4 regions of the Dechloromonas sp. ZS-1 genome follow, and region 3 is predicted to be linked to each of the others. Evidence: predicted binding sites of a transcription regulator. Region 3 holds the regulator's gene; each other region holds the start of a gene.
What was found. Region 3 encodes sigma-54, which starts transcription at its own class of promoters, with help from an activator protein. Its sites were predicted from a motif close to TGGCACGCTTNCTGCTNA; they were not measured.
Positions count from the first base shown of each region.

Region 1 (5,301 bases), on a different contig from region 3:
AACCCCGAACGCCCACTCCTGCAGAGCAAGCACGCTTCATCACCGCAGGCATCCAGCCCCCGCAAGCCGTCTACTCCGCCGGACAATGCTCGCAATGCGCGCAACAAGGCTACCGCGGACGCAGAGCCATCCTGGAAATCCTCGCCATGGACCCTCAGCTCTCCGCCTTGATCAGCCAAAAGGCGGGCCTGAGTGCCATCCGGCAACATGCCGCCAAATCGGGCATGGTCACCCTCGAACAACGCGCCCTGCAGTGCGCAGCAGCTGGGCATACCACGCTCGAAGAGGTTGAGCGCGTGATTGGACCGCCATGTGGTTTCGCTACCGCGCCTTAGATCACGATGGCACGCTGCATGTGAGGGAAACCGCTACCTCTATTTTGCCGCGAGCGCCTTTACCCGCACACCGGGGCCTGGTGTGCTTGCCGGCTTTGATCTCGAGACGGGCGTCGCGCCCAACAATGCCGGCCTGGCCAATATCCGCAATCTCAACGTGCATGGCGGCCAGCGCATTGCCATCGATATCGCGGCAGTCATCGTCAGCCGCGGCGCCCTGGCGAGTGCGCGGAGCAGCGACGAACAGGAAAACCAGGACAACGACCTTGAATTCGTCAGCGATGCAGAAAGTCCGGGCTTTGATGACCGGCTCTTCTGGTTCGGTCCCGCCTTGCTCAAATCCCGCTTGCTCAGCGTCGGCAAACTCCCATGAGCGACGGTCAACCGTCAAACAGTGTCGAAAAGCCGGCAATACGAACAGACGAGCAAGACAGCGCAAGGCCGTAAGGCACGCACAACGCGGCATGCAAATTGCATAACCATATTTCCTTCACCCTATCAGGAGACATCTCATGCCCTCACACCAACGAGGCTTTACGCTGGTTGAAATCGCCGTGGTCCTGGTCGTCATCGGCCTCTTGCTCGGTGGCGCACTCAAAGGACAGGAGCTCATTCACAGCGCCCGGGTAAAAAGCCTGGCGACCGAATTGCGCACGCTGCCGACCATGATCTACACCTACCAGGATCGTTTCCGCAGCCTGCCCGGTGATGACCCCAAGGCCGACACACACCTGCAAAACGGCACAAAAGCCAGCACACCGACGGGCACCCTGGGCAATGGCACGCTCAACGGTGCCTGGAACTCCAGCACGCAGACGGATGAAAGCTATCTGTTCTGGCAGCACGTTCGCCTGGCGGGATTAAGCAGCGGCAGCAGTACCCCCGGCAACGCGGACTATCTCCCCCGCAACGCCGAAGGCGGGCCGATGGGGATCACGGGAGGCGCATCCTCACCGATCAAAACGCTCGCCGGCACCTTCATTGCATGCTCCCAAGGGATCAGCGGCCGCTATGCAAAGCAAATTGACACCATGATGGATGACGGCGACAGCAGAACGGGCTCGGTTCAGGTCATGGAAAACGCCAGCGGCACGACGTCGACCGCAGCCGACCCGGTCGAAAACCCGCTGGATCAGTCCAGCTATACCGTCTGCTACGCGTTCTGAGCCAGCGGCTTCGGCGGCCGCTCACGTTTCAGCAAACGAAACTCGGCTGCCGCCACCGCCTCCGGCGGTCCCAGCAGGACGACCACATCGCCGACCTCCAGGCAGGTCTCCGGATCCGGCTCCAAGGCCCGGATGCCGCGCCGGCGAATAGCGCTGACTTCGCACCCCAGGCTGTCCAGCGCCAGATCGGCCAGATGCATCCCGATCGCCGCCGCGCCCTCATTCAGCCAGACGGAATGCAGACGGGGCTGGATGGCATCATCCTCTTCACGATCGGAAAGGCCACGATAAAAACCACGCAAGAAACGGTAGCGCTGGGATCGTATCTGGCGAATCTGTTTCAACACCCGGTTGATCGGCACCCCAACCAGAACCAGCGCGTGCGAGGCGAGCATCAGGCTGGCTTCCAAGGTTTCCGGAACGACTTCGGCCGCGCCCGCATTGGAAAGGCGCGCCATATCCCGCTCATCGCTGGTACGTACCACCACCGGCAAATCAGGCCGTGTCTCCTGAACATGGTGCAGGATTTTTTCTGCCAGTGCCGTATCGGACATGGTCACCACGATCACGCTGGCCCGCATCAAACCCGCCGCAACCAAGGCTTCCTTGCGTCCGGCATCACCAAAGACCACGGACTCACCGCCTGCCGCAGCTTCACGCACCCGGTCGGGATCGAGGTCCAATGCAATGTAGTTCACACCTTCCTGCGCCAGAAAACGGGCCAGATACTGACCATTCCGCCCAAAGCCGCACAGGATGGCATGCTTGTCGGTCCCCATCGATTGCGCCGCGATGCTGGTCAGTTGCATCGAGCGTAACAACCATTCGCTGGCCACGAAACGCATCACGACTTTTTCGCTGTACTGAACGATGAAGGGCGCGAGCAACATGGAGAGGACCAACACGGTCAGGGCGATTTGCTCGATGGTCTTGGGCAGATGCGCAATTTCGCCCAAGAGCACGAAACCGAACTCACCGCCGGCACAGAGCCAGAGCGCAGAGCGGATGGCATTGCCGGGGGTACTGCCCAGACGCCACGACAGCATCCCCACCACCGCCGCCTTGACCAGCAGCAACACCAGCAGGGAGAGCAGAACCTGCCACCACAAGCCAACCAGAATATGGAGATCGAGCTTCACGCCGATCGTGACGAAGAAGAGGCCCATCAGGACATCCCGGAAGGGCTTGATGTCTTCTTCCACTTGTAGCTTGTATTCCGTTTCCGAAATCAGCATCCCGGCGACAAAGGCCCCCAAGGCCAACGAGAGGCCGGCAATCTCGGTCAAAGCTGCCAGGCTCAGCGTGATCAGAAGCACGTTGAGCACGAACACCTCTGCCGACTTGGCCCGGGCCACAAAATGGAACCATTTGCGCATCAGACGCTGGCCGAAGACCAGAATCAGCGCCAGCACCAGCGTGGCCTTGATGATGGCCACGCCGAGCAACATGGCGAGTTTCTCCGGCGGCTGGGTCAAGGACGGAATCAAGACCAGCAAGGGCACGACGGCGAGATCCTGAAAGAGCAGCACCCCCATGATTTCGCGCCCGTGGGCCGAATCCAGCTGCAAGCGTTCGGCCAGCAATTTGGTCAGCACCGCCGTGGACGACATGGCAAAGACCCCGCCCAGCGCAATACCGAGCTGCCAACTGACCCCCAGCAGCATGACCCCGCCCAGCGTCAGCAGCATGGTCAGCCCGACCTGCAGCAGGCCCAGTCCGAACACGATGCGCTTCATCGCATAAAGCTTGGGCAAGGAAAACTCGAGGCCGATCGAGAACATCAGGAAAACCACGCCGAATTCGGCGAGATGTTCGGCCCGATGCACGTCGTGCATCAGGTTCAGTGCATGCGGCCCAATGACACTGCCGACCAACAGATAGGCCAGGACAGGAGGCAGGTTCAAGCGGCGGAAGAGGACCACCGCGAACACCGAAGCGCCAAGGAGGAGCAGGACGAGAGACAGTGCGCTCAAGGGGGCTTTTCTTGAATCAGGTATACTTCGGCCATCATAACCGCTGCTCGCCCATGAACCCAAGCATTTCGCCCACCCGTTTTTCGCCGGAACGCGCACAGGAGCTGGGTCGCCAGACCTTGCGCATCGAAGCGGCCGCCGTCGAGGCGCTGCAAGGACGCATCGACGACCAATTTGCTGCTGCCGTTGCCCTCATTCTCGAGAGCAAAGGCCGGTTGATCGTCAGCGGCATGGGAAAATCCGGCCACATCGGACGCAAGATTGCCGCCACCATGGCCAGTACCGGCACGCCGGCCTATTTTGTCCATCCGGCTGAAGCCAGCCACGGCGATCTTGGCATGATCACGCGCGACGATGTCCTGCTTGCCCTCTCAAACTCCGGTGAATCGGCGGAAATCGTCAGCATCCTGCCCGCCATCAAGCGCCAGGGTGCGAAAGTCATCGCCATGACCGGCGTGCCCGGCTCGACGCTGGCCAAAGAAGCAGACATTCATCTTGATGCGGGGGTTGAGCAGGAGGCCTGCCCGCACAATCTGGCCCCGACGGCCAGCACCACGGCGGCACTGGCGCTGGGCGATGCCCTGGCCGTGGCCCTGCTGGACGCCCGTGGCTTTGGCCCGGAAGACTTTGCCCGCTCGCACCCGGGCGGCTCGCTGGGCCGGCGTCTGCTGACCCATGTGCGCGACGTCATGCGCCCGGCCGACAAGGTGCCCTGCGTGGCCGGCGACACGGCCATCACCGATGCCATCATTGCCATGTCGCGCGGCGGCCTCGGCTTGGTTGTCATCACGACGGTCGACGGCAAAATCGCGGGGATTTTCACGGACGGTGACCTGCGCCGCGCCTTTGAAAAACGGCTGGACCTGCAACAAGGCAGCATCGCCAGCGTGATGCACCCGACCCCGCGCACCATCGGCGCCGAGCGTCTGGCCGTGGAAGCCGTCGAGATGATGGAGCGGCTGCGCATCAACGCCCTGCTCGTCACTGACGCCGATACGCGCCTGCTGGGCGCACTCAACATGCACGATCTGTTCACCGCGAAAGTCATCTGATGGATGCCACCACCCGCGCCGCCCGGATTCGCCTGATTGCCTTCGATATCGACGGCGTCATGACCGATGGCGGCTTGCACTACACCGACGAGGGCGGTGAATTGAAAACCTTCAACGTCCAGGACGGGCTCGGCATCAAGCTGATGCAGCGCGCCGGCTTCGAGATCGCCATCGTGACGGGCCGCACCTCCGGCGTCGTGGCCAACCGCGCGCGCGATCTGGAGATCGAACACGTCTTTCAAGGCGTACGCGACAAAGGGGCGACCATGGATCAGCTACGTAGCCAACTGGGACTTGAATGGGCTGAATGCGCCTTCATGGGCGACGACCTGATCGATATCCCGGCCCTGCGTCGCTGCGGCCTGGCCATCGCCCCCGCCAACGCACGCCCGGTCGTCCGCCAATTCATCCACCTGCACACCCAGGCGGGTGGCGGCGCGGGGGCTGTCCGCGAAGCCTGTGAATTCATTTTGGCCGCGCAGGACAAGTTGACCGCCGCCTTCGCGCCCTACCTCGCCACCGCATGAAACTCGGGTCCAGCCAACTCTTCCCGCTTGTCCTGGTCAGCTGTGTGGCTGCCCTGAGTTTCTGGCTGCAACAAGCCGTCCAGATGGAAGACCCCAGACGCGACGGCAAACAACGCCACGATCCCGATTCGATCGCCGAAAACTTCGAGATGCGCCGTTTTGATGAAACGGGCACCATCAAATATCGACTGACCGGGCCGCACATGATGCACTTCCCGGATGACGACACCGCGCTGCTCAAATCGCCG
Region 1 covers NZ_JBDIYD010000015.1:8,061-13,361, reverse strand. Annotated here, with positions in the region: gene AACO21_RS14440 (GspE/PulE family protein) at 1-335, shown strand, start outside; gene AACO21_RS14435 (hypothetical protein) at 418-708, shown strand; gene AACO21_RS14430 (prepilin-type N-terminal cleavage/methylation domain-containing protein) at 848-1,501, shown strand; gene AACO21_RS14425 (monovalent cation:proton antiporter-2 (CPA2) family protein) at 1,489-3,474, opposite strand; gene AACO21_RS14420 (KpsF/GutQ family sugar-phosphate isomerase) at 3,528-4,526, shown strand; gene AACO21_RS14415 (HAD-IIIA family hydrolase) at 4,526-5,053, shown strand; gene lptC (LPS export ABC transporter periplasmic protein LptC) at 5,050-5,301, shown strand, end outside.
Region 1: the regulator sigma-54 is predicted to act here: its motif matches at 796-813, upstream of AACO21_RS14430 (prepilin-type N-terminal cleavage/methylation domain-containing protein).

Region 2 (5,301 bases), on a different contig from region 3:
TTCGATCTCGTCCTCGATCTCCTTCGAGACCTCGTTCGGACCCTTGGTCACGTAGTGGAACAGGCTGCCGAGCGCGACACCGGCCAGGGCCAGGGTAGCGAGCGGCTTGGTGAAGCCCTTCCACAGCGAGACCAGCGGGCTGATCGACGGATTGGCCGGCAGGCCGGCGTACAGATTCGGCTGATCGGCATGGTGCAGCACGTACATGACGTGCGTGCCGCCGACGCCTTCCGGATCGTACAGACCCGCCTTGTCGTAGCCGCGTTCCTTCAGGTCATCGACCCGCTTGGCAGCGTAATCCTTCATGTCCTCCTTGGAACCGAACTGGATCGCACCGGTCGGGCAGGCCTTGGCGCAGGCCGGGGCCTGGTTGACCGCAACCCGGTCGGAACACAGCGTGCACTTGTAGGCCTTGCTGTCTTCCTTGGAGATGCGCGGGACGTTGAAGGGGCAGCCGGTCACGCAGTAGCCGCAGCCGATGCAGTTTTCCTGGTGGAAATCCACAATGCCGTTGCTGTACTGGATGATCGCGCCGGGCGACGGGCAGGCCTTGAGGCAGCCCGGGTCGGAACAGTGCATGCAGCCGTCCTTGCGGATCAGCCACTCGAGTTTGTTGTTCTGTTCGACCTCGGTGAAGCGCATGACCGTCCACGACTTGGCCGACAGGTCCATCGGGTTGTCATACACCCCATGGCAGTTGCCGACTTCGTCGCGGATGTCGTTCCACTCCGAACACGCCACCTGGCAGGCCTTGCAGCCGATACAGGCGGACACGTCGATGAGCTTGGCGATCTCGACCGTCTGCCGCACTTGCGTGGACGGCGTCGTGGTCGCGGAGCGCTGTTTGATGTCTAGCGATTGCAGTGCCATATCAGCGCTCCTTTATGCCTTCTCAATGTTAACGAGGAACGCCTTGTATTCCGGCGTTTGCGTATTGGCGTCACCCACGAACGGGGTCAGGGTGTTGGTGATGAAGCCCGGCTTCGTCGCCCCCTTGAAACCGTAGTGGATCGGAATGCCGATGGTGTGCACCTTCTTGCCATCCACATCCAGTGCCTTGATGCGCTTGGTCACCACCGCCACCGCCTTGATGAAGCCGCGGTTGGAGCGGATCTTGACGCGGTCGCCCACGGCAATGCCTTTCTCCTTGGCCAGTTCCTCGCCGATTTCCACGAACTGTTCCGGCTGCATGATCGCGTTGATCTTGCTCTGCTTGGTCCAGTAGTGGAAATGCTCGGTCAGACGGTAGGTCGTCGCCACGTACGGGAAGTCCTTGGCCGTGCCGAACGCCTCCATGTCGCCCTTGTACACGCGAGCGGCCGGATTCGACTTGGCCTTCGGGTTCTTCGGGTGCATCGGGTTGGTGTCGAGTGGGCTTTCGAACGGCTCGTAGTGCTCGGGGAACGGACCTTCGTTCATCAGGCCGAGGGCGAACAGACGGCCGACACCTTCACCGGTCATGATGAAGGGCATGACGTTCTGGTCAGGCGCGGCATCCGGACGCATGTCGGGCACGTCGTTGCCGCCCCACTTGTCGCCCAGCCACTTGATGACAGCCCGCTTCGGATCCCACGGCTTGCCGGAGAGATCGCAGGAAGCGCGGTTGTACAGGATGCGGCGGTTGACCGGCCAGGCGAAGCCCCAGTTCAGCGTCTGGCCGAGGCCGGACGGATCGCTGTTGTCGCGGCGCGCCGAGTTGTTGCCGGCCTGAGACCAGACCCCGCAGTAGATCCAGTTGCCGCAGGTGGTCGAACCGTCATCGCGCAGCATGGCAAAGCTCGGCAGCTGATCGCCGGCCTTGACCAGGACCTTGGTCGGGTCCTTCGGGTCGAGCACGTCGGCCAGCGCCTTGCCGTTGAACTCCATCATCAGTTCTTCCGGCGACGGCTTGTTCGGGATGCGATAGGACCAGGTCAGCTTCTGGATCGGCTCCGCGTAGGCGCCGCCGTCCTTGGCGTACATCTCCTTCAGCTTCAGGAACAGCGAGGCCATGATCTCGGTGTCGTCCTTGGCATCGCCCGGACCTTCCGCCGATTTCCAGCGCCACTGGATGACGCGGCCGGAGTTGGTGAAGCTGCCGCTGGTTTCGGCAAACAGCGTGGTCGGCAGGCGGAAGACTTCGGTCTGGATCTCGGCCGGCTTGACGTCGTTGAACTCGCCGTGCGGTTTCCAGAATTCCGAGGTGTCGGTGGCCAGCGGGTCCATCACCACCATCCACTTCAGCTTGGCCAGCGCATCGCCCACTTTTTTCTTGTTGGCGACGGAAGCCAGCGGGTTGAAGCCCTGGCAGAGGAAGCCGTTGATCTTGCCCTGATACATCTGGTCGAAGATCGACAGCACATCGGACGCCCCGGCCAGCTTCGGCATGAAGTCGTAGGCAAAGCCGTTGTCCTTGTTCGCGGCATCGCCCCACCAGGCCTTGTGCAGGCTGACATACCACTTCGAGAGATTCTGGCCGAAGTTCATCTGGCCCGGACGCAGGAGCTTCGGCGTCTTTTTCTCGAGGAAGGTTTTCAGATCCGGCTCAGCATCCGACGGCGCGGCCAGATAACCCGGCAGGTTCTGGGCGTAGAGCGCGAAATCGGTGATGCCCTGAACGTTGGCGTGACCGCGCAGCGCGTTGATGCCGCCACCCGCCATGCCCATGTTGCCGAGCAGCAGCTGGATGATCGCCATGCAGCGGATGTTCTGGGAGCCGACAGAGTGCTCGGTCCAGCCCAGCGCGTACAGGTTGGTCATCGTCTTGTTGGCGGCTGCGGTTTCTGCGATGTATTCACAGACCTTCAGGAAGGCTTCCTTCTTGGTGCCGCACACCTGCTCGACGACTTCCGGCGTGTACCGGCTGTAGTGCTTCTTCAGCAACTGGAAGGCGCAGCGCGGGTCCTGCAGGGTGTCATCGACCTTGACGAAGCCGTCGGTACCCATCTGGTAGCTCCAGGTGGATTTGTCGTAGCTGCGTTTTTCGTCGTTGTAACCCGAGAAGATGCCGTCTTCGAACGTGAAGCCGTCATTCACGAGGAAGGACGCGTTGGTATACGCCTTCACATAGTCGTGATGGATCTTGTCGTTGGACAACAGGTAATTGATGACGCCGCCCAGGAAGGCGATGTCGGAGCCCGGACGGATCGGCGCATAGAAATCGGAGACCGAGGCGGTACGGTTGAAGCGCGGGTCGACGACCACGAGCTTGGCCTTGCGGTTCTTCTTGGCTTCGATCACCCATTTGAAGCCGCACGGGTGCGCTTCGGCAGGGTTGCCGCCCATCACAAAAATCAAGTCAGCGTTCTTGATGTCCACCCAGTGGTTGGTCATCGAACCACGCCCAAAACTCGGAGCCAGACTGGCCACCGTGGGAGCGTGTCAAATGCGCGCCTGGGTATCGATCGAGGTCATGCCCAACGCGCGAATCGTCTTCACGGTCAGGTAGCCGGCCTCATTCGGTGCTGCTGAAGATGCGAGGAAAGCGGTGCTGGTCCAGCGGTTGACGGTGACGCCATCCTTGTTCTGGGCCATGAAATTGGCGTCGCGGTCAGCCTTCATGTGCTTGGCGATGCGGTCGAAGGCTTCCATCCAGGAAATCTTCTTCCATTCGCTCGAGCCCGGCTCGCGCACTTCCGGCCACTTCAGGCGATTGGCGCTTTGCACCATGTCGCGCAGGCCGGCGCCCTTCGGGCAGAGCGTGCCACGGTTCACCGGATTATCCGGATCGCCTTCGATATGAATGATTTCTCCCGGGGTGTTCTTGGACTTGTCACCGGTCGAATAGATAAGGACACCGCAGGACACCGAGCAATATGGGCAGATATTGCGTGTTTCGGTGGCGCGGGCCAGCTTGAAGGTACGTACTTCCGCAAGGGCTGCGGTGGGCGAGAAGCCCATCGCCACGATGGACGATCCCGTGAGCCCGGCGGAGCAGACCTTGAAGAACTGCCGCCTGTTCATGTTCATTGAGTTTTCCTCCTCATTGCGACCCCATGTCGCAATTGAGAAACAATGCAACTGGCGTGCCATTTGAGGCAAGTCATTGAACTAAATGAAATCGGGCTTGGGCGTGCCGCAAGCGCGGTGAGACATTTTGTCCCGATGTGGATTGGGTGGGACAAAATGTCCCGCCCGGGCCGCCTTCAGCGCTGCTCGGGAAGCGGGCGGAATGCCCTGTTTTTGCCCTGAATGCCGGCGTAGACCGCCTGAATGGCCGGAAGATCCGTGTCGATGTCGCCGGTGGGATCGAACTGCCCCTTGAAGCCGGCGGTCTTGCGGCCAAAGTCGATGAAGCCGAGTGCGATGGGCACCTCGGCGCCAACCGCGATGTGATAGAAGCCGGTTTTCCAGCGGGCGACTTGCGAGCGCGTGCCTTCCGGCGGAATGGCGATGGCCAGGCGCTCGTGCTGCTTGAAGGTCGCGATGGTGGCGGCCACCAGATTGCCGGCCCGTGCACGGTTGACCGGAATGCCGCCGAGCCAGCGCATGAAACCGCCCAGGAGGGGTGGAAACAGGGTGTGCTTGCCCATCCAGTAGGCTTCCAGACGCATCGCGAAGCAGACCAGCAGGCCGATCGGGAAATCCCAGTTGCTGGTATGTGGCGCCACGATCAGCACATAGCGTCCGCTGGCCGGCGGCGCGCCTTCCAGCTGCCAGCCCAGGCGGGGCAGCAGCCAGCGGGCAATGCGGACCATCGGTTCATTGATCCAGGGTGTGGCGAAGATGGTTTTCTGCAAGGGACGGACGGACATGGGGCGCTCAGGCGGAGGGAAGGTTTAACGGCCGCGCGGCTTGCCGGCGGGTTTTGGCCCGCGCGCGGCGGTTGACCGTGGGCCGTTGCCGCCGGGGCCGCGACGGGCCGGACGGGCATCATCAAACTCATCGACCCAGTTCGACGGCGCGCTGCGCTTGGGGGCGCCGGGTCCCGGGCGGCCTGCTGCACCTGGCCGGGGCTTGGAGGCGGACTTGGCGAGCGGCTTGGCGCTCGGGCCGCTGGTCAGCGGAACCGCGTGCTTGGGCTCGAAGCCGGGCTCCTCGTCGCGCGACAGCTTCTGCTTGATCAGGGTCTCGATGGCCGCGAGCAACGGGGCCTCGTCGGCGCAGACGAAGGAAATCGCTTCGCCGCGTGCGCCGGCCCGGCCGGTGCGGCCGATGCGGTGAATGTAGTCCTCGGCCTGCAGGGGCAGGTCGAAGTTGACCACTTGAGGCAGGGTGTCGATGTCCAGGCCGCGGGCCGCCACATCGGTGGCCACGAGTACCTCGATCTCGCCCACCTTGAAGGCATCGAGCGCCTTTTGCCGCGAGGCTTGCGGGCGGTCA
Region 2 covers NZ_JBDIYD010000010.1:12,622-17,922, forward strand. Annotated here, with positions in the region: gene fdxH (formate dehydrogenase subunit beta) at 1-870, opposite strand, end outside; gene fdnG (formate dehydrogenase-N subunit alpha) at 883-3,948, opposite strand; gene AACO21_RS12525 (lysophospholipid acyltransferase family protein) at 4,125-4,733, opposite strand; gene AACO21_RS12530 (DEAD/DEAH box helicase) at 4,758-5,301, opposite strand, start outside.
Region 2: the regulator sigma-54 is predicted to act here: its motif matches at 3,993-4,010, upstream of fdnG (formate dehydrogenase-N subunit alpha).

Region 3 (5,301 bases):
ATGAAGCTGTTCTTGGCCGCGCCGGCCAGCTTCTTTTCCTTGGCTTTGGCTTCACAGGCCTGACCTGCCGGCCCCATCGCATCCTTCTCACACTTCTTCATGAAGCTGTTCTTGGCCGCACCGGCCAGCTTTTTCTCAGCAGCACGGGCTGCACAATCATCCGCTGCGTAGGATGCCGAAGTTGCCACAGCCATTGCCAACAAAACGAGCAGTTTCTTCATGACAGATCTCCTGAAATTGGGTGATGGAACGACAGGACTATCGGTAAATCAGCCTTCTTCGTCAAGCATCATGCGCTGCTGACGGTCCATGAAGTCCTGCATGCTGTCGATGCCACGCAATTGCAGGATGGTATTGCGTACCGCCGCTTCCAGCAGCACCGCCAGGTTGCGACCGGCCGCCACCGGTATGACCACCTTGCGGACCGGGACACCGAGGACTTCCTGGGTTTGGGCATCCAGCGGCAAACGCGGCGCATCGCTGCCGGCCACGGTTTTTTGCAGGTGAACGATGAGTTTCAGCTTCATCTTCCGACGTGACGCCGTCTCGCCGAAGATGGTGCGGATATTCAACAGGCCCAGGCCACGGACTTCCAAGAAGTCACGCAACATGCCCGGGCAGCGCCCCTCGATGGTCGTCGGGGCAATCCGGGCCATTTCGACGACATCGTCTGCGACCAGACCATGACCACGGGAAATCAGCTCCAGCGCCAACTCGGACTTGCCGACGCCGGAATCACCCGTGATCAGAACGCCCATGCCCAAGACGTCCATGAACACACCGTGCAGACTGACCGTATCCGCCAAGCGCGCCGACAGGTAAATACGCAGCAGATCGATGACGGCCGATGCCGGCTTCGGAGAATAGAGGAGGGGCGTATTGGAGAGGCGGCATGCCTCGACCAGGGACTCCGGCGGAGCGATACCGTCTGCGACGATCACCGCCGGCGGTTGCGCTGCAAGCAGGTCGCTGAACATCTGTCCGAAGCGCCGTTCGCCAATGCGCAAGGCCCAGTCATACTCGGCCTGGCCCAAGACTTGTAAACGTTCCGGGTGGATGATGTTGATGTGCCCGACGACATCGGCACCGTAGATATTGGCGTGCCGCAGTTCGATCTTGCGGTCGGATTCATGCCCCTGCATCCAGTTGAGCAGGAGCTTTTCGCGGTTGTCCTCGTAAAGCTGGACGAGACGAATATGGCGCACGCAGGTCAATCAGGAAAAAAGGGCCACGATGGAGTCGGCATCCGGTGCTGCGGCCAAGGCGTCACGGAAGGCACGATCGGAAAAGCGCTGAGCGAGTTCGGACAGAATCTGCAGATGCTGCTCGGTCGCCTGTTCCGGCACCAGCAGGACGAAAAGCAGATTGACCGGTCGGCCATCGGGTGAATCAAAGGGAATCGGGGCTGGCAGACGGATGAAGGCGCCAGCAGCCTGCTTCAGGCCCTTGATACGGCCATGCGGGATGGCAATACCCTGGCCCAGCCCGGTGGAGCCCAGCTTTTCGCGGGCAAACAGGCTGTCGAAAATGACCGAACGGGCAATGCCGAGATGCGTTTCAAACAGGATACCTGCCTGTTCGAAGACGCGTTTCTTGCTACCGGCTTCCAGATCAAGGAGAACCTGGGAGACCGACAGGAGATTGGACAACGGATTCATGGGCTACGAAGAAACACAAAGGCCGCATTTCCGAAAGGAAACGCGGCCTGGCGGCTGTTAGTCAGCCATGTGGTGGGCGGCCTTTTCGCCGCGGTGGTGATCCTGCACCTTCTGCTTGTACTTCTGAACCTGACGGTCCAGCTTGTCAAACATGGCATCGATCGCAGCATAGAGATCGTCACCGGATTCTTCGACATGCATGTCCTTACCCGGTACGTGCACGGTCACTTCCGCCTTCTGCTTCAGCTTTTCGACGGAGAGAACGACGTTCACCCCGGTAACTTTGTCAAAGTGGCGAATAACGGGGTCGAGCTTGTTTTCGACATATTCGCGCAAAGCCGGCGTGACTTCGATGTGATGACCAGCGATCTGCAGATTCATTTAATTCTCCTCTCACTACAGGGTCTTGCGTAAATTAACAGGCGGAATGTTCAAGGACTCGCGGTATTTGGCTACCGTGCGTCGCGCTACAACGATCCCCTGTTGGCCTAGTATTTCGGATATTTGACTATCCGACAAGGGCTTCTTGCCATCTTCCGCAGCGATCAGCTGTTTGATCAGCGCCCGGATAGCGGTTGCAGAACAAGCGCCCCCGGTATCGGTGGCGACATGGCTGCCGAAGAAATACTTCAATTCGAAGATGCCGCGCGGCGTCGCCATGTATTTCTGACTCGTCACGCGCGATACGGTCGACTCGTGCAGGCCGAGGATATCGGCAATCTCGCGCAGCACCAGCGGACGCATGGCAACCTCGCCATGTTCGAAGAACTGGCGCTGACGATCGACAATGGCCTGGGTCACGCGGTGAATGGTATCGAAGCGCTGCTGGACGTTCTTGATCAGCCAGCGGGCTTCCTGGAGCTGCGCCGTCATGTTGCCGTTGCCACGACGCTGCTTGGCCAGGATTTCGGCGTACAGGCGATTGATGCGCAACCGCGGATAGGCATCCGGATTGATGTAGGCGGTCCATTTGCCCTTGAGCTTCTTCACGATCACATCCGGCGTGATGTAGCGGGCTTCGACCTGGGCATAGGGCGCACCGGGGCGCGGATCGAGACTGACGATCAAGGCGTGGGCCGCCTTCAAGGTCTCGTCGTCACAGCCGGTCAACTTCTTCAGACGGGCAAAATCACGGCCTGCCAGCAATTCGAGATGCTTGTCGACGATGACCAAGGCCAGATCACAGGCCGGCTCATCGCGCCGGGCCAGCAACTGCAGGCGCAGGCATTCGGCCGGCGTACGCGCGCCGATACCGGTCGGATCGAAATTCTGGATGTGACGCAGCGCGATTTCGAGCTCTTCAAGCTCGATTTCATATTCCGGCGGCAGGGTTTCGAGCAGTTCCTCGAGCGAGGCAGAAAGGTAACCGTCGTCGTCCAGCGCTTCGATCAGAAAACGCACCAGACTGCGGTCGCGCTCCGAGAGTTGAGTCATGCCCAACTGCCAGCCCAGATGGTCGCGCAGGCTGACCGTGGCGGCATGAATGTCGTGGGCGTCGCTGTCATCGTCCTCATCACGACCGGCCCCGGAATAGGTGCCGGCATCGCTGGTCCAACGATCATCATCGACTTCGCCCATGCCTTCCGGCAGGCTTTCCCGCTCTTCACCGGCCGGCGGTGTCTCGCTCCGTTCGGCTTCCTGCTCGCGGTTAGCCGGGGCATCAAACTGCTGGGCACCGGCAAAGCCGAGCTCGCCATCGTCTTCCCGTTCCAGCATCGGATTTTCGAGCAGGTAGCGTTCGATTTCCTGCTTCATCTCGATGGTGGACAGCTGCAACAGCTTGATCGACTGCTGCAACTGGGGCGTCAGCGCCAGATGCTGGGACAGTTTGAGCTGGAGAGCAGGTTTCATCGATGGGTCGGTGTCAGGCGAGGGGAGGGATCAAAGTTTGAAATGCTCGCCGAGGTAAACCTTGCGGACGCTTTCATTATCGACGATTTCGTTCGGCCGTCCAGACGCCAGCACGCGACCGGCGTTGATGATGTAGGCGTGGTCGCAGATCCCCAGGGTTTCGCGTACGTTATGGTCGGTGATCAGAACGCCGATGCCCCGCTCCTTCAGGAAACGGATGATTTTCTGGATTTCCAGCACGGCAATCGGGTCGACCCCGGCAAACGGTTCGTCGAGCAGGATGAAGCGCGGGTTGGTGGCCAGGGCCCGCGCGATTTCGCAGCGACGGCGCTCGCCACCGGAGAGAGCCGCCGCATTGACGTGCCGGACATGGGCGATGTGCAGTTCGGCCAGCAGGTTTTCCAGACGCTCGTCGGTGTCCTTGGCGGACAGGTTTTGCAACTCCAGGATGGCCCGGATGTTGTCTTCGACATTGAGCTTGCGGAAGACGGAGGCTTCCTGCGGCAGATAGGAGACGCCCTGGCGGGCCCGCGCATGCATGGGCAGATGGGTCAGACGGCTGTCGTCGAGCTGGACTTCGCCCCCATCGGCCGCCACCAGACCGACGATCATGTAGAAGCAGGTGGTTTTGCCGGCACCGTTGGGGCCGAGCAAGCCAACGACCTCGCCGGAGCGGACCTGGAAGGACACATCTTCGACGACGGTACGCGCCTTGTAGCGCTTTTTCAGGTTGTTGGCCGACAGGGTCGCGGCATTATCGGCAATGCTCATTCATCTGCTCCGCTGATCACCCGGCGAATGCTGTCGCCGGAAAAGCCGCGATATTGCAGGAAACGGAGCTGTTTGGCACGTTCTTCCGCACTTTCCGGCGGTCGACCGTATTTTTTGGCCCACACCTGACGGCAGCGCTCCACCTCTTCACCCGCGCCATCGAGTGCCTCGGTAATGTCTTCGTCATTGACGCCTTGCTGACGCAGTTCCTGACGCAGACGGGCATTGCCGTAGCGGCTGCCGCGCTGGCTGGCGCGCTGGCTGGCAAAGCGGGAATCGGAGAGCAGGCGCTCCGCCTGCAAGGCATCGAGGACGGCTTCCAGCGCGTCCTCGGATTCGGCCAACGGGGCCAGTTTCTTGTGCAGCTCCGCCCGGCTGTGATCTCGCCGGGTCAGGAGTTGCAGCGCCTTGACCCGGAGGTCAGGCATCGGCAGCGGCAGCCTTGGTCGGCTTGATCACGGTCACTGCAGCGGCTTCGCGAATGCCGGCTTCGACTTCCTGCGCGATGGCCGGATTGGCCTTCAGGAATTCACGGACATTGTCCTTGCCCTGGCCGATCTTTTCGCCTTTGTAGGAGTACCAGGCACCCGACTTGTCGATCAGCTTGTGAGCCACGCCCATTTCGATGATTTCGCCTTCGCGGGAGATGCCCTCGCCGTACAGGATGTCGAAAATCGCTTCACGGAACGGGGGCGAGACCTTGTTCTTGACGACCTTGACCTTGGTTTCGTTGCCGATCACCTCGTCGCCCTTCTTGATGCCGCCGATACGGCGGATGTCCATACGCACGGAAGCGTAGAACTTGAGCGCGTTACCACCGGTGGTGGTTTCCGGGGAGCCGAACATGACGCCGATCTTCATGCGGATCTGGTTGATGAAGATGACCAGGGTGTTGGTCTTCTTGATGTTCGCGGTCAGCTTGCGCAGGGCCTGGGACATCAGGCGGGCATGCAGGCCGACCATCTGGTCGCCCATTTCGCCTTCGATTTCGGCGCGCGGGGTGAGGGCAGCCACCGAGTCC
Region 3 covers NZ_JBDIYD010000001.1:275,254-280,554, forward strand. Annotated here, with positions in the region: gene AACO21_RS01345 (hypothetical protein) at 1-221, opposite strand, end outside; gene hprK (HPr(Ser) kinase/phosphatase) at 270-1,205, opposite strand; gene ptsN (PTS IIA-like nitrogen regulatory protein PtsN) at 1,215-1,658, opposite strand; gene raiA (ribosome-associated translation inhibitor RaiA) at 1,716-2,039, opposite strand; gene AACO21_RS01365 (RNA polymerase factor sigma-54) at 2,055-3,509, opposite strand; gene lptB (LPS export ABC transporter ATP-binding protein) at 3,540-4,280, opposite strand; gene recX (recombination regulator RecX) at 4,277-4,708, opposite strand; gene recA (recombinase RecA) at 4,701-5,301, opposite strand, start outside.

Region 4 (5,301 bases), on a different contig from region 3:
GCGGAACAGGCCATCACCACCCCGCACCAGATCGCCTTCCGGCGGATTGACCAGCTTGATTCGACCCACCGCGTTGGCGTTATTACGCGCGCCCGTCGCATTCACCACCGAAACGGTACCCTCAGGCGCAATTTCAACATTGGTATCCGGCGGAATCGTGATCGGGCCACCATCCCCCAAGACGGCATGCCCCGACTTTGTCGTCAGAATGCCGTTCACATCAACATCGAAGCTGCCCGCGCGCGTATAGGCTTCGGTGCCGTCCGGCATCTGCACCGCGATCCAGCCTTGTCCTTTGACGGAAACATCAAGGTTCCGGCCGGTAAACAACTGCGGCCCTTCATCGAAAACATCGCTCACGGAAGCGTCGACCACAAAAGCACGCGTCGGCATGGCCTGGCTTTGCACCGGCACCGCGCGGAAGCGATGCTCCTGCGACTTGAAGCCGACGGTGCTGGCATTGGCCAGGTTGTTTGCCGTACCGGCCTGCTGCATGAAAACATGCTTGGCGCCGGTCATTGCGGTGTAGATCAGACGGTCCATGATGCGATATCAGCGCCGGAGATTAACGGAGGTTCACCAGGGTTTGCATAATCTGATCCTGGGTCTTGATCGACTGTGCATTTGCTTGATAGTTACGCTGTTGCGTGATCATGTTGACCAGCTCCTGGGTCAGATCGACGTTGGCATCTTCCACTCGGGAAGATTGCAATACGCCGCGGTTACCCGTACCCGGATCACCGACCAGAGCCTGACCAGACGCAGCCGTCTCGGCCCACTGGTTATTACCTAAACTGGCCAAACCAGTTGGCGAGATAAAATCGACCAACGCAATCTGAGCAATTTTTTTGGTTTGTCCGTTGCTGTAGTTACCTTGCAACACCCCATCCGGAGAGACAGAGACACCGCTCAGACGGCCATAAGGGTAGCCATCCTGAACCAGTTTATTAACGTCGTAGCCGCTGCCGAACAGGGTGCTGTTCTCGAAATTGATCGGCACATTGCTCGGGAAAAGCTGCGCAAACTGCGGGTAAGCCGCAGCCAACGTCGTCGTATTCAGGGTGAAATTGGAGCCCAGCGCCAAAGCGGGGTTGGCAGGGTTGGCCGAGGCGCTGTAGCTGATGATCAAGCCCTGACCGTTAGTAATGGTGGTCGTACCGGGATAGGCAATCCCTGTTGCAGTCACCGTGTAGTCGACGCCTTCAACATACGGTCCCACCGGATTACCATTCAAATCAGTAAAGGTCACCGACCCCGTCGCCGGCGCGAACCCCAGGTTATTGCCGTTCGTCAGGTTTGCGGCGATCGTTTCCGTGCTGGTAATGGTGTTGGTCGCACTGAAACCCGTCGTCAGAATCTTGCCATCCGCCCCAAATTCCAGCGTCGGAACCCCGGTATAAGTCGTATTGGCCCCCGCCAGCATCTGACCGGTGACATCCTTGTCGTCCAGAACAAAGTGCGCTTCCCAGAGGTTCTTCGCAGGCACCGTAGCCGAAGAGTTACCAACACGCGTGAAGTACATCGAAAGGGCGTGTGAATTACCCTTTTGATCGTAGATGGTAATCGAGGTCGAATAATTGAATGTATTCAGATTATTCGGAGGGAAGCTTGAATTAGCACCCCAGGGGGCCAGATTGTTCGGGGTCGCAGATGTCAGAGACTTTTTGTCGCGATCATCAAAGTTGATTTGCGTTTGAATGCCAGGATTTGTCGTCGCAGAGCCCGTCGCCAGCGGATTAACACCAGTAGTGTCCAACTGGACCGGCAGCAGCATGGAACGATTGGTTACCCCATTCTCGATGGGATAGCCCGTGAGGTTATTTCCCTGGGCATTGATGATGTAGCCCTCGGCATCGAGATGGTATTGGCCATTCCGGGTGTAGGAAATGGTTTGATCATTCACGTTTTTCTGCAACCGGAAAAACCCCGAACCGTTAATCGCGATATCCAGCGGATTGTTGGAGTTCGAAATATTCCCCTGCGAAAACTGTTGCTGAACATTCGACAGCGCAGCACCAATACCCACTTGCGACGCACCACCGATTCCCAAGGAAGCCGCATACACATCCGCAAACTGTGCCTGACCGCCTTTAAAACCGACGGTCGACGCGTTTGCGATGTTGTTGCTGATCACGTCCAATGCCTTTGACGACGTATTCAGACCGCTCAAACCTTGCTGAAATGCCATGATTAACCTCTATCAATTCAGGATTTGCTTGACGTCGCTATAGCCGACACTCTTGTTCGACCCGAGCTGCAACGACAGACCATCACTTGCGAGGGTTACAGCATTTACCGTGCCAGCCTGCAAGCTGGTCGACTTGACTGTCTCGCCACCCCGCACTGCGGTCACACTGAAGGTATATTCGCCAGCGGCCTGCGCAACACCGGCATCAGATTTGCCATCCCAGGCAAAGCTGAAGGTACCCGCAGGATGTGCGCCCAATTGCTGGGTCTGTACAACGTTGCCAGCCGCATTCTTGATGGTGACCGTGACCTTGTCTGCAGCCCCATCCAGTGTCATCCCGGCAACCGCCCCCTTATCCGTCAGCGTCATGCCGCTACCGGCAGTTAATACCGTTTTGCCGATCATTGCTGCCGCCTGCATGGTTTGCGAACCGGAATAGTTCTCCAGCAGCTTCTCCATCGTGGCATTCAGTTTTTCAATGCCACTGACCGTGCTGATCTGAGAAAGCTGGGTGGTCATCTGGTTGTTGTCCATCGGATTCAATGGATCCTGATTCTTCAACTGCGTGACCAGCAAATTCAGGAAGCGGGTCTGCATTTCATCTGCAGTCGTCTTCGAGGTACCGTTCGCAGAACTGGCCGCATTCAACGACGCGATCAGAGAAGAACTCGATGAGGTGGTGTTATTCACGCTGGTTGCCATGGGAAGCCTCCTGATTAGCCTTGAGCGATCTGCAACGTGCGCAGCATCATGGTCTTTGCGGTATTCATGACTTCGACGTTGGTCTGGTAAGAACGCGAAGCAGAAATCATGTTGGTCATCTCTTCGACAACATTAACGTTAGGGAAGGCGACATAGCCCTTCTCATCTGCGGCCGGATTTTTCGGGTCATAGACCATGCGTGCCGGCGCGGCATCTTCAACGATCTGACGTACGCGAACCCCTTTCGATACTTCGCCGTTCGCCCCCATGGGCACGGCTTCGAAGACCACTTGCTTGGCCCGATAGGGACGACCATCGGAAGAGACAACGCTATCGGCATTCGCAAGATTGGATGCGGTCGTGTTCAAGCGCATCGACTGCGCCGTCATCGCACTCGAAGAAACCTGGAAAACATTAAAAAGGCTCATGACGTGGCTCCTCAGCTATTCGTCGATGCCAGGGCGGAACGCATCCCGCGGAATTTGTCCGAGATCAATTGCGTCAACACCTGATACTGCATTGCGTTTTCGGTAATCTGCGTCCGCTCAACATCCATATCCACCGTATTACCATCCACTGCGGATTGGCTTTCAGTGCGATACATGAGTTTGGCGAAGCCATTCGTCGCACCACCAGACAAGTGGCCACCATTCGTGCGCGACATGGACAAGCCCCCCGCATCGGAGCGTCCAGAGGTCGCCCTTTGCATCGCCTGACTGAAATCGAAATCCCGGGCTTTGTAGTGCGGGGTGTCCGCATTGGCGATATTGGAAGCCAGGACCGAATGGCGCTGAGCGCGCAAATCCAACGCTTGGCTATAAACGGAAACACTGTCTTGGATGGAAGGCATACGGACTCCTTGAATGCATGAATTAATGCACAAACCATACCAAGCTTTAAATTCAATAACTTACAGTTAAAAATCCCGTAGTACGCGCGAGGACGGCAAAACTTGCCGTGCGCACTATTCCAACCCCTGCCGCGCTCAGGCAAAATACGGGAATGCGCGCTTTTTTCCTTTTTTTCCAATTGCTTGCAGCACTCAGCTACGCCTCGCTACTGCCTGCAGCGGAGGCGGACCCCATTCTGGATACAGCAGAACGCCATATCCGCATGCAAACACAGGGACTGGCCGGCACCGTCCAGATTCGCCTGGCCAAACCGGAAACCTCTCGCCTTCCACCCTGTAACGCCTATGAGGCATTTACCCCCCCAGGGGGACGGCTGATCGGGCGCACCCATGTCGGCGTACGCTGCCTCGGCCCCAGCAGCTGGAATATCATGCTCGGCGCAGAAATCAGCGTCAGTGGCACCTATGTCACCACGGCCCGCCCCATTCTTGCCGGCCAAGCTATCCAGGCAAGTGATCTCAACACACAGACTGGCGACATTTCCGTTCTGCCTACGGGGTTTGTCAGCGACCCTGCCCAGGCCATTGGCAAAACACTGCGCAATGCCCTCGGTGCCGGCCAAGTACTCAGAGCAGACCGTCTCCTTGCCCCCCTGATCATCCAGCAAGGACAAGTGGTCAAAGTCATTTCCCGAGGGGAAGGATTTGCCGTTAGTGCGGAAGGACGGGCGCTGACAAATGCGGGGGTAGGGCAAGCAGTCCAGGTCCGCATGAACTCAGGCCAAACAGTCAGCGGGACGGCCCGACCAGATGCTTCTGTCGAATTGAATTTTTAAGCTAAAGTTTTAACCGCGCGTGTCGTTAAGGCATATGAGATATAAAGTTTTGCGAGAGCAATCATGAAGATTGACAACACCTCCTTCAAGCCGACTACCGCATCCGTGAGTCCGCGCCCCCAGCCTAAGGCGACGCCCGAGTCATCGGCGACGCAAGCAGAGGCCGTGAGTCTGAGCCCCCTGGCGGGAAGCCTGCAAACTGGCGACAAGCCGCCGGTCAACAGCGCTCGCATTCAGGAAATCAAGGAGGCGATCGCTCAAGGCCGATTCAAGATCAATGCCGACGCGATTGCAGGGCGACTGGTCGAAACGGCACGCGACATGGTGAACCGTCAGCGTTCCGCCTGAGTACCGCATGTCGATTGAACGCCTGCTCGAACAAGAAAGCGCCCAACTGGGGCGCTTCATCCAGCTTCTCGAACGCGAGCAGGAAGCACTCAAACATGCCGACCCTGCGCCACTGGCCATGATCGAGCAGGAAAAAACTGCCGTTGTTGAAGCACTGAATACACTGTCTGCGGCACGCCTGGCCTGCATTACCCGAAAAACGGACGCCAACGACAAAGAGACCATGCTGGCTTGGCTGCAAACCCAAGCTCCGAACGCACCCGCCAGCCAGCACTGGCAGCACCTGACCGAGCAGGCACGCACCGCCCAACGCCTGAACGCCCTGAACGCACAACTGGTCAGCCAGCATTTGGCCCGCACCAGCCAGGCATTGAGCA
Region 4 covers NZ_JBDIYD010000004.1:48,155-53,455, forward strand. Annotated here, with positions in the region: gene flgF (flagellar basal-body rod protein FlgF) at 1-543, opposite strand, end outside; gene AACO21_RS07620 (flagellar hook protein FlgE) at 566-2,188, opposite strand; gene AACO21_RS07625 (flagellar hook assembly protein FlgD) at 2,201-2,890, opposite strand; gene flgC (flagellar basal body rod protein FlgC) at 2,905-3,318, opposite strand; gene flgB (flagellar basal body rod protein FlgB) at 3,330-3,740, opposite strand; gene flgA (flagellar basal body P-ring formation chaperone FlgA) at 3,893-4,576, shown strand; gene flgM (flagellar biosynthesis anti-sigma factor FlgM) at 4,640-4,924, shown strand; gene AACO21_RS07650 (flagellar protein FlgN) at 4,932-5,301, shown strand, end outside.
Region 4: the regulator sigma-54 is predicted to act here: its motif matches at 3,765-3,782, upstream of flgB (flagellar basal body rod protein FlgB).